DNA from 3 places in the Pantoea sp. SGAir0184 genome. Region 3 is predicted to be linked to each of the others. Evidence: predicted binding sites of a transcription regulator. Region 3 holds the regulator's gene; each other region holds the start of a gene.
What was found. Region 3 encodes sigma-54, which starts transcription at its own class of promoters, with help from an activator protein. Its sites were predicted from a motif close to GTTGGCACANNTTTCGCTNT; they were not measured.
Positions count from the first base shown of each region.

Region 1: C1N60_RS15910 (gamma-glutamyltransferase family protein) is a predicted target of sigma-54. The motif match lies at 1,431-1,450, and genes of this name have one in related genera.
Region 2: C1N60_RS01750 (gamma carbonic anhydrase family protein) is a predicted target of sigma-54. The motif match lies at 1,712-1,731, and genes of this name have one in related genera.

Region 1 covers NZ_CP028050.1:3,332,722-3,335,999, reverse strand. The annotation lists gene C1N60_RS15910 (gamma-glutamyltransferase family protein) at 1-1,326, opposite strand, end outside; gene hpxU (MurR/RpiR family transcriptional regulator HpxU) at 1,519-2,358, shown strand; gene C1N60_RS15900 (transporter substrate-binding domain-containing protein) at 2,553-3,278, shown strand, end outside.
Region 2 covers NZ_CP028050.1:364,183-367,460, forward strand. The annotation lists gene tsaC (L-threonylcarbamoyladenylate synthase type 1 TsaC) at 1-27, shown strand, start outside; gene aroE (shikimate dehydrogenase) at 30-848, shown strand; gene C1N60_RS01745 (DUF1488 family protein) at 845-1,093, shown strand; gene C1N60_RS01750 (gamma carbonic anhydrase family protein) at 1,069-1,623, opposite strand; rRNA gene C1N60_RS01755 (16S ribosomal RNA) at 2,117-3,278, shown strand, end outside.
Region 3 covers NZ_CP028050.1:3,693,108-3,696,385, forward strand. The annotation lists gene lptB (LPS export ABC transporter ATP-binding protein) at 1-571, shown strand, start outside; gene rpoN (RNA polymerase factor sigma-54) at 620-2,053, shown strand; gene hpf (ribosome hibernation promoting factor) at 2,075-2,362, shown strand; gene ptsN (PTS IIA-like nitrogen regulatory protein PtsN) at 2,529-3,011, shown strand; gene rapZ (RNase adapter RapZ) at 3,064-3,278, shown strand, end outside.

The sequences.
Region 1 (3,278 bases), 360 kb from region 3:
CTGAATGACATAGCGGGTAAAGATCGCCGCCTGGGTTTGCGGCTGGCCATCACCGCCCATTGAGCCGTACACCAGCGTGCGGCCATCCTTCAGGCGCGCCGCCGCTGGATTGAGCGTATGGAACGGCTGTTTGCCCGGTGCCAGCGTCAGCAGGTGATCCGGCTGCAGGCTGAACGCCGCGCCACGGTTTTGCCAGGTAATGCCGGTGCCGGGCAGCACGACGCCGCTGCCAAATTCGTGGTAAATGCTCTGGATAAAGGAGACCGCCAGGCCGCTGCTGTCCATCACCCCCATCCACACGGTATCGCCCGGTCCGCGTCCGGTGCCCCAGGGCGCGGCGCGATCGTCCTGCACCTGCGCGGCCAGCGTGCCGAGATAATCGGCATTCAGCAGCGACTGCACATCAATCGCCATGTGACGCGGATCGGTGATGTGTTGATCGCGCAAGGCAAAGGCCTGTTTGGTGGCTTCAACGATGCGGTGCACCGTCTGCGCTTCACTGGCGTCGGCCATCGCCAGACGATCGGTGATCCCGAGGATCGCCAGCGACACCAGCCCCTGCGTTGGCGGCGTCATGTTCCAGATATCGCCTTCGCTGTGCGCGAGGTGCAGCGGCGTGCAGCGCCGGGCGCGCTGCCGGTGTAAATCGTCCAGCGTAATCGGCATGCCGAGCGCGCCCATTTCGCGCGCCAGATGGTGCGCCAGCTCACCGCGATAAAAGCTCTCCAGCCCTTGCTCGCTCAGCACGCTCAGCGTCTGCGCCAGCGCCGGCTGGGTAAAACGACTGCCGGCGGCAGGCGGTGCGCCATCAGGCAGAAAGGTGGCAGCAAAACCGGGCTGATGTTGCAGCTCATGCTGTTTTGCCGCCGTCGCTGCTGCCTGCGAGGCGGTGACCGGAATGCCATCGGCCGCATAGCGAATCGCATCGCGCAGCAAACGACTCAGCGGCAGCGGCGTCGCGCCCAGTTCCTGCGCCAGCGTCAGCGCTTCCTGCCAGCCGCTGACGGTGCCGGCAACCGTCAGTGCCGCTTTAGGGCCGCGATGCGGAATATGGCTCTCACCGTGATAGAAGTCGGGGTGCGCCAGCGAACCGGCGGCGCCGCTGGCATCGATAGCAATCGGATCGCCACCGGGCGGCACCACCAGCCAGAAGCCGTCGCCGCCGAGACCATTCATGTGTGGGTAGACCACCGCGATGGTCGCCGCAGCCGCCACCATCGCTTCCAGCGCGTTGCCGCCTTCACGCAGTACCGCCAGTGCGCTTTCACTGGCAAGGTGATGCGGCGTCACCGCCATGCCCATCGGGGCCATATTGCTTTGAATCATAATGAACTGTTCCCGGATTATTCTTTTGTAGCGGCGCGATTTGGCGCGCTGGATAGGGAAAACAAGCGCAACAAATTGCGCCGCTACCAGTCTGTAGCAATGGTAAAGCAAGAGCCGTTCCAGTTTTGGTGTTACGCCAGCCTGGATCGATTTATGCTAGCTTGTGATGAAACGAAAGTTACAGGACCGATGATGAAACAGCTCGATGAACGCCTTCGCAGTCACTATCCGCAACTGTCGCCGCAGGAGCAGCGCATTGCTGACTTTGTGTTTGACCATTTTGATGATCTGATTAGCTATAACAGCGCTGAGCTGGCGCGGCTCAGCGGCGTATCAAAGGCCACGGTGAGTCGGCTGTTCAAACGCCTCGGCTATGAAAAATACAAAGACATGCGTGATGAGCTGCGCACCCTGCGCCAGAGCGGAATGCCGCTGACCGATAACCGCGACGCGGTGCAGGGCAACACGCTGCTGTCGCGCCATTACAAGCAGGAGATGGCGAATCTGACGCAGTGGGTCAACAGCATTGACGCCCGGCAGTTTAGCGAGGTGATTGCTGCGCTGGGCGCCGCACGGCGGGTGTTCATCATTGGGATGCGCAACGCGTATCCGGTGGCGCTGCACCTGCGTCAGCAGCTGCTGCAGGCGCGCGCCCAGGTGCAGGTGTTGCCACAGCCAGGGCAGACGCTGGGCGAAGAGCTGGTGGACATGACGCCGGAAGATGTGGTGGTGGTGATGGCGTTTCGCCGCCGGCCACGCATCATTCGTCCACTGATGCAGCAGCTGCAGCAGAGCGGCATCCCGGTGCTGGCGCTGTGTGAACCGCAGGCGCAGGGCATTCTCACCCTGGCGCGCTGGCAGCTGTGCGCACCGCTCGACAGCGTTTCCGCCTTTGACAGCTACGCCTCGGCAATGAGCCTGATCAACCTGCTGGCTAACGCGCTGCTGCACGAAATGCTGTCGCAGGGGCGTCAGCGCATCCACCAGATTGCCGATCTTTACCAGCAGCTCGATGAGCTGGAACACCGCTAAAGGGCACTGTTTTGGTGCTTTGCACCTTTTTTGATCGCGTCCGCTGACGGGGTGATCCCCGTTATGATGCGCCCACAACCGCCTCAAATCCTCCGCTTAGCCGCTGCGTTTGCTGCCCGTTGTGGTTGGCACATTAGTTGCAAATCAATTTATCAAGAATCTTTTGTTTCACCATTAACTCACCGGGGTGCATAATGAACAAAGTATTACTGGCAGTAGCAGGAGCAGCATTGCTGCTGGCGCAGGCAGGCAGCGCCATGGCCGATCAGCTGCAGGATATCCAGAAGCGTGGCGTGATTCGCGTGGCGGTGCCGCAGGACTTCCCGCCGTTTGGCTCGGTTGGTACCGATCTGCAGCCGCAGGGCTATGACATCGACATGGCGAAATACCTCGCGAAGCAGATGAAACTGAAGTTGCAGCTGGTGCCGGTGACCAGCGCCAACCGCGTGCCGTATCTGCAGACCGACAAGGTCGACCTGGTGATCTCCAGCATGGGCAAAAACGCCGAGCGCGAAAAAGTGATCGACTTCAGCCGCGCCTACGCACCGTTCTTCCTCGGCGTGTTCGGCCCGAAAGGCGAGACGCTGAAAGATGCGGCGGCGCTGAGCGGTAAATCGATTGGCGTGACGCGCGGTGCGGTAGAGGACATGGTACTGAGCGATGTTGCTCCGAAAGATGCTCAGGTGAAGCGCTACGAAGATAACAACACCACGCTGTCCGCCTATCTCTCCGGTCAGGTGCAGTATGTCGCTACCGGTAACCTGGTGGTCGCGGCGATTGCGCGCCAGAACGCGGAAAAAGCCCCGGTGCCGCAGTTTATGCTGAAAGATTCACCGTGCTTTATCGGCCTGAAAAAGAATGAGCCAGCGCTGAAAGAGAAAGTGAACGCACTGATTGAGCAGGGTATTAAAGACGGCACG
Region 2 (3,278 bases), 910 kb from region 3:
AGCGGTGAACTCATTCGTCAGGGCTGATTATGGAAAAGTTTGCCGTTTTTGGTCATCCCATCGCCCACAGCAAATCTCCGTTTATTCACGCCGCTTTTGCTGAGCAGACCGGTATTGAACATCCTTACGGACGCATCTGCGCACCGCTGGAAGGGTTCCCGCAGGCGATAGAGGCGTTTTTTGCGGCTGGTGGCAAAGGCGCCAATGTTACGCTGCCGTTTAAACAGCAGGCATGGGAATTCGCGGATGAGCTCAGCGAACGCGCGGCATTATCCGGCGCGGTAAATACCTTAAAGAAGAGAGCCGATGGTTCGATTCTGGGTGATAACACGGACGGCATCGGCCTGCTGAGCGATCTGCAACGGCTGCAGCTGATCCGGCCGGGCGATCGCATTCTGCTGGTGGGTGCGGGCGGCGCGGCGCGTGGGGTGATCCTGCCGCTGCTCTCGACGGGCTGCGCGCTGGTGGTGGTTAACCGCACGGCAGAACGCGCGCAACAGCTGGCTGAGCTTTTCCAGCACAGTGGAGCGATCCAGGCGATGAGTTTTGATCAACTGGCCGGCGAACGTTTTGATCTGATCATCAATGCCACCTCCAGCGGCGTAGCGGGCGACGTGCCGCCGCTGCCGGTTACGCTGATTGATGCGCAGGTGCGCTGTTACGACATGTTTTATCAGCAGGGGCTGACGCCATTTCTGGCGTGGTGCCAGCAGCACGGCACACAGCAGCTGGCGGATGGACTCGGCATGCTGGTGGGTCAGGCGGCGCATGCGTTTCAGCTGTGGCATGGCGTTATGCCGGAGATCGCGCCGGTCATTGATCAACTTAAACAGGCGATGCAGGCATGAATCAGGCAATCCAGTTTCCCGATCGGGAAAGCTGGGACGCAGTCCGGCAGGCGGTGCTGTTCCCGGTCTTGGTGAATGGTATGGGACTGACCTGCGCAATATCGCTGCCGGCGCTGCAGCAGCGCTTTGGTGCCGGAGAGGCGATGGCGCTGTTTAGCGCGCATCGCTGGGATCTGGAGGAAGAGGCCGAGCAGCTGCTCCGGGCGGAGCAGGCCGACGATCAGGGCTGGCTGTGGCTGCCCTGAGCCAGATATTCATCTTTCCAGCCGACATAATTACTGGCCGAATAAAGCAGTCCGGCTATTTCCGCTTCGGTTAGTGGCCGGATCTGCTTCACCGGGCTGCCTAAATAGAGATAGCCGCTTTGCAGGCGTTTACCGGGTGGCACCAGGCTGCCGGCGCCAATCATCACCTCATCTTCGACGATCGCGCCATCCAGCAGGATAGAGCCCATACCCACCAGCACGCGGTTACCAATGGTGCAGCCGTGCAGCATTGCTTTATGGCCCACCGTCACGTCTTCACCGATGATCAATGGAAAGCCGTCTGGGTTACTGCTGGATTTATGCGTAACGTGCAGCACGCTGCCATCCTGGATATTGCTGCGTTTACCAATCACCACTTTATTCACGTCACCGCGGATTGCTACCAGTGGCCAGATGCTGACATCATCAGCCAGCTCGACTTCGCCAACGACCACGCTGCTGCTATCCACCATCACGCGCTCGCCGGTATGAGGAATATGTTGCTTATAAGGGCGCAGGGCTACAGACATTCTATTTCTCCTTTTCTGATGTTTCCCGCTAGCCTGCGGCTTCCGGTGCGGGTAAACAAGCTGATTTTTGCGCGGATCGCTCGCGATCGCAGCGAAAAGAGTGAAAACTCGCCAGTCGATAAAAAAGATCGAAAAAAGGGGTTGTGCAAAAAATCCGGATCCCTATAATGCGCCACCACTGAGACGGCAAAGCGGCAACGCAGACGGCTCAGCAGGGCGTGAAGTGATTCACCCCGCCGGAGAAAAACGCTGAAAAAAGTGTTTGACTCTGAAGGAGGAAAGCGTAATATACGCCACCTCGCGACAGCAGGCCGAGCGCCGCGTCGCACCGCTCTTTAACAATTTATCAGACAATCTGTGTGGGCACTCGCAGGATTGATATCACAAGCCTACGGGCTTTAAAAAATATCAAGTCTTTGCTGAGTGAACACGTAATTCATTACGAAGTTTAATTCACAGAGCATCGCTGCACTCGTTGCAGCAAATCAAACTTAAATTGAAGAGTTTGATCATGGCTCAGATTGAACGCTGGCGGCAGGCCTAACACATGCAAGTCGAACGGCAGCACAGAAGAGCTTGCTCTTTGGGTGGCGAGTGGCGGACGGGTGAGTAATGTCTGGGAAACTGCCCGATGGAGGGGGATAACTACTGGAAACGGTAGCTAATACCGCATAACGTCGCAAGACCAAAGTGGGGGACCTTCGGGCCTCACACCATCGGATGTGCCCAGATGGGATTAGCTAGTAGGTGGGGTAATGGCTCACCTAGGCGACGATCCCTAGCTGGTCTGAGAGGATGACCAGCCACACTGGAACTGAGACACGGTCCAGACTCCTACGGGAGGCAGCAGTGGGGAATATTGCACAATGGGCGCAAGCCTGATGCAGCCATGCCGCGTGTATGAAGAAGGCCTTCGGGTTGTAAAGTACTTTCAGCGGGGAGGAAGGCGGTGAGGTTAATAACCTCGCCGATTGACGTTACCCGCAGAAGAAGCACCGGCTAACTCCGTGCCAGCAGCCGCGGTAATACGGAGGGTGCAAGCGTTAATCGGAATTACTGGGCGTAAAGCGCACGCAGGCGGTCTGTTAAGTCAGATGTGAAATCCCCGGGCTTAACCTGGGAACTGCATTTGAAACTGGCAGGCTTGAGTCTCGTAGAGGGGGGTAGAATTCCAGGTGTAGCGGTGAAATGCGTAGAGATCTGGAGGAATACCGGTGGCGAAGGCGGCCCCCTGGACGAAGACTGACGCTCAGGTGCGAAAGCGTGGGGAGCAAACAGGATTAGATACCCTGGTAGTCCACGCCGTAAACGATGTCGACTTGGAGGTTGTGCCCTTGAGGCGTGGCTTCCGGAGCTAACGCGTTAAGTCGACCGCCTGGGGAGTACGGCCGCAAGGTTAAAACTCAAATGAATTGACGGGGGCCCGCACAAGCGGTGGAGCATGTGGTTTAATTCGATGCAACGCGAAGAACCTTACCTGGCCTTGACATCCAGAGAACTTAGCAGAGATGCTTTGGTGCCTTCGGGAACTCTGAGACAGGTGCTGCATGGCTGTCGTCAGCTCGTGTTGTGAAATGTTGGGTTAAGTCCCGCAACGAGCGCAACCCTTATCCTTTGTTGCCAGCGGCTCGGCCGGGAACTCAAAGGAGACTGCC
Region 3 (3,278 bases):
CGTGCCGCGTGATGCCGGCCGCATCATCATTGATGAAGAAGATATCAGTATTCTGCCGCTGCATGCGCGCGCGCGCCGCGGCATCGGTTATCTGCCGCAGGAAGCGTCGATCTTTCGCCGTCTGAGTGTCTACGACAACCTGATGGCGGTACTGCAGGTGCGTGACGACCTGACGGAAGAGCAGCGTCAGGATCGCGCCAATGAGCTGATGGAAGAGTTCCACATTGGCCATCTGCGCGACAGCATGGGCCAGGCGCTGTCGGGCGGTGAACGTCGCCGCGTCGAGATTGCCCGTGCGCTGGCCGCCAATCCAAAGTTTATCCTGCTGGATGAACCTTTTGCCGGCGTTGACCCCATCTCCGTTATCGATATCAAAAAGATCATCGAACACCTGCGTGACAGCGGCCTCGGCGTGCTGATCACCGACCACAACGTGCGTGAAACGCTCGCGGTGTGTGAGCGCGCATATATCGTCAGCCAGGGCCATCTGATTGCCCACGGCACGCCAGATGAAATTCTTGCAGATGAGCAGGTTAAGCGGGTTTATTTGGGCGAAGAGTTCAGACTCTGATAAGGTGTCGGCATACCCGACATTTGCTTAGGAAATTCTAGCCGGATTATGAAGCAAGGTTTGCAACTCAGGCTCAGCCAACAGCTGGCGATGACCCCCCAGTTGCAGCAGGCAATCCGCTTGCTGCAACTCTCTACGCTTGAACTCCAGCAGGAACTGCAACTGGCGCTGGAAAGCAATCCGCTGCTTGAACAAACCGATCTGCACGATGAAGTCGACGCCCGCGAATTTCAGGAGAACGAGGCGTTAGATACCCGTGAGGCACTCGAACAGAAAGAGATGCCGGAAGAGCTGCCGCTCGATGCCACCTGGGACGAGATCTACACGGCCGGTACGCCCTCCGGCACCGGCACCGATTACCAGGACGACGAGCTGCCGGTGTATCAGGGTGAAACCACGCAGTCGCTGCAGGACTATCTGATGTGGCAGGTAGAACTGACGCCGTTCACCGACACCGACCGCGCCATCGCTACCTCCATCGTCGATGCCATTGACGATACCGGTTATCTCACCGTCAGCTTACAGGACATTTGTGACAGTATTGGTGACGAAGAGCTGACGCTGGAAGAGGTGGAAGCGGTGCTGAAGCGCGTACAGCGTTTCGATCCGGTGGGCGTCGGCGCACGCGATCTGCGTGACTGCCTGCTGGTGCAGCTGTCGCAGTATGCGGCTGATATGCCGATGCTGAACGAAGCACGGCTGATTGTCAGCGAGCACCTCGACCTGCTAGCTAACCACGATTTCCGCAGCCTGATGCGCGTGACGCGGCTGAAAGAAGAGGTGCTGAAGGAAGCGATGCTGCTGATTCAGTCGCTCGATCCGCGCCCCGGGCAGTCCATCAATACCAGCGAGCCCGAGTATGTGATTCCCGATGTGCTGGTGCGCAAGACTGGCACGCGCTGGACGGTGGAGCTGAACGCTGACAGCCTGCCGCGCCTGAAGATTAATCAGCATTACGCCGCGATGGGCGGTTCTGCGCGTAATGACAGTGACAGTCAGTTTATTCGCAGCAACTTACAGGAAGCCCGCTGGCTGATTAAGAGCCTGGAGAGCCGCAACGACACGCTGCTGAAAGTGACGCGCTGTATTGTCGAACAGCAGCAGGCGTTTTTTGAACAGGGTGAAGAGTATATGCGTCCGATGGTGCTGGCGGATATCGCCCAGGCCGTGGATATGCATGAATCCACCATTTCCCGCGTCACCACGCAAAAGTATTTGCACAGCCCGCGTGGCATTTTTGAACTGAAGTATTTTTTCTCCAGTCACGTCAGCACCGAAGGCGGTGGCGAAGCCTCGTCGACGGCGATCCGTGCACTGGTGAAAAAATTAATCTCCGCGGAAAATCCCGCAAAACCCTTGAGCGACAGCAAACTGACCTCCATGTTATCTGAACAGGGCATCATGGTGGCGCGACGTACGGTTGCTAAGTATCGCGAGTCTTTATCTATACCGCCATCAAACCAGCGCAAGCAGCTGGTTTGACCGAAACAAGAAGGAAGACCTATGCAGCTAAACCTTACCGGACTGAATGTTGAGATAACCGACCCACTGCGCGAATTTGTAAATAACAAATTTGCCAAACTGGAACACTATTTTGATCGTATCAATCAGGTTTATATTGTTCTGAAAGTGGAGAAGGTGACGCAGATTGCGGAAGCAACCCTGCACGTCAACGGCGGGGAGCTGCACGCCACATCGGAAGCGGAAGACATGTACGCGGCCATCGACGGGTTGATTGACAAGCTGGCCCGTCAGCTGACCAAACACAAAGACAAACTGAAAAAACACTAACCTTCACGCTTGCAGAGTGCTGACGGGTTCAGCACTCAGAGGAGAAATGGGGCGGGTCACCGCCCCGTTTTGTCATCTGCGCAAGCGCCTGCAGTCACCTGCCCTGCCCGTTCGCGGTGTCCCGGTACGTGCCTTACGGCTATGTGAACACGCAAGTGAAACGATGATGAACAACGATCTGACACTGGAATTGAGCGCGGTCCTTTCGCTGGACTGCACCCGCAGCGGCGTACACTGCCAGAGTAAAAAGCGCGCGCTGGAAATTATCAGCGAGCTGGCCGCTAAGCAGCTCAATCTGCCGCACCAGACGCTTTTTGAAGCCATCCTGACCCGTGAACGCATGGGCAGTACCGGCATTGGCAACGGCATCGCCATCCCGCACGGCAAGCTGGAGGAGGATACGCTGCGCGCCGTTGGCGTGTTTATCAGCCTCGACCAGCCTATCGCCTTTGACGCCGTCGACAACCAGCCGGTTGACCTGCTGTTTGCCCTGCTGGTGCCCGCAGACCAGTGCAAAACCCATCTGCACACCCTGTCGCTGGTGGCGAAACGCCTGGCGGATAAAACCGTCTGCCGCCGTTTGCGCGCGGCACAGAGCGATGAAGAGCTCTACGCCATCATTACAGAAGCTCAGGAAGATCACGCTTAAGCGACAGACACTTTTACCGGCCTGCGTGCCGGTTTAACACGGGAGAAATGTGATGGTGCTGATGATCGTTAGCGGTCGGTCAGGCTCAGGAAAATCAGTCGCGCTGCGCGCCCTTGAGGATATGGGCTTCTACTGTGTCGATAACCTGCCGGTGGTGCTGCTGCCGGAGCTGGCGAACACCTTAACCGAGCGCAATATCTCAGCGGCGGTTAGCATTGACGTGCGCAACATGCCGGAATCACCGGAGGTGTTTGAGCAGGCATTGAA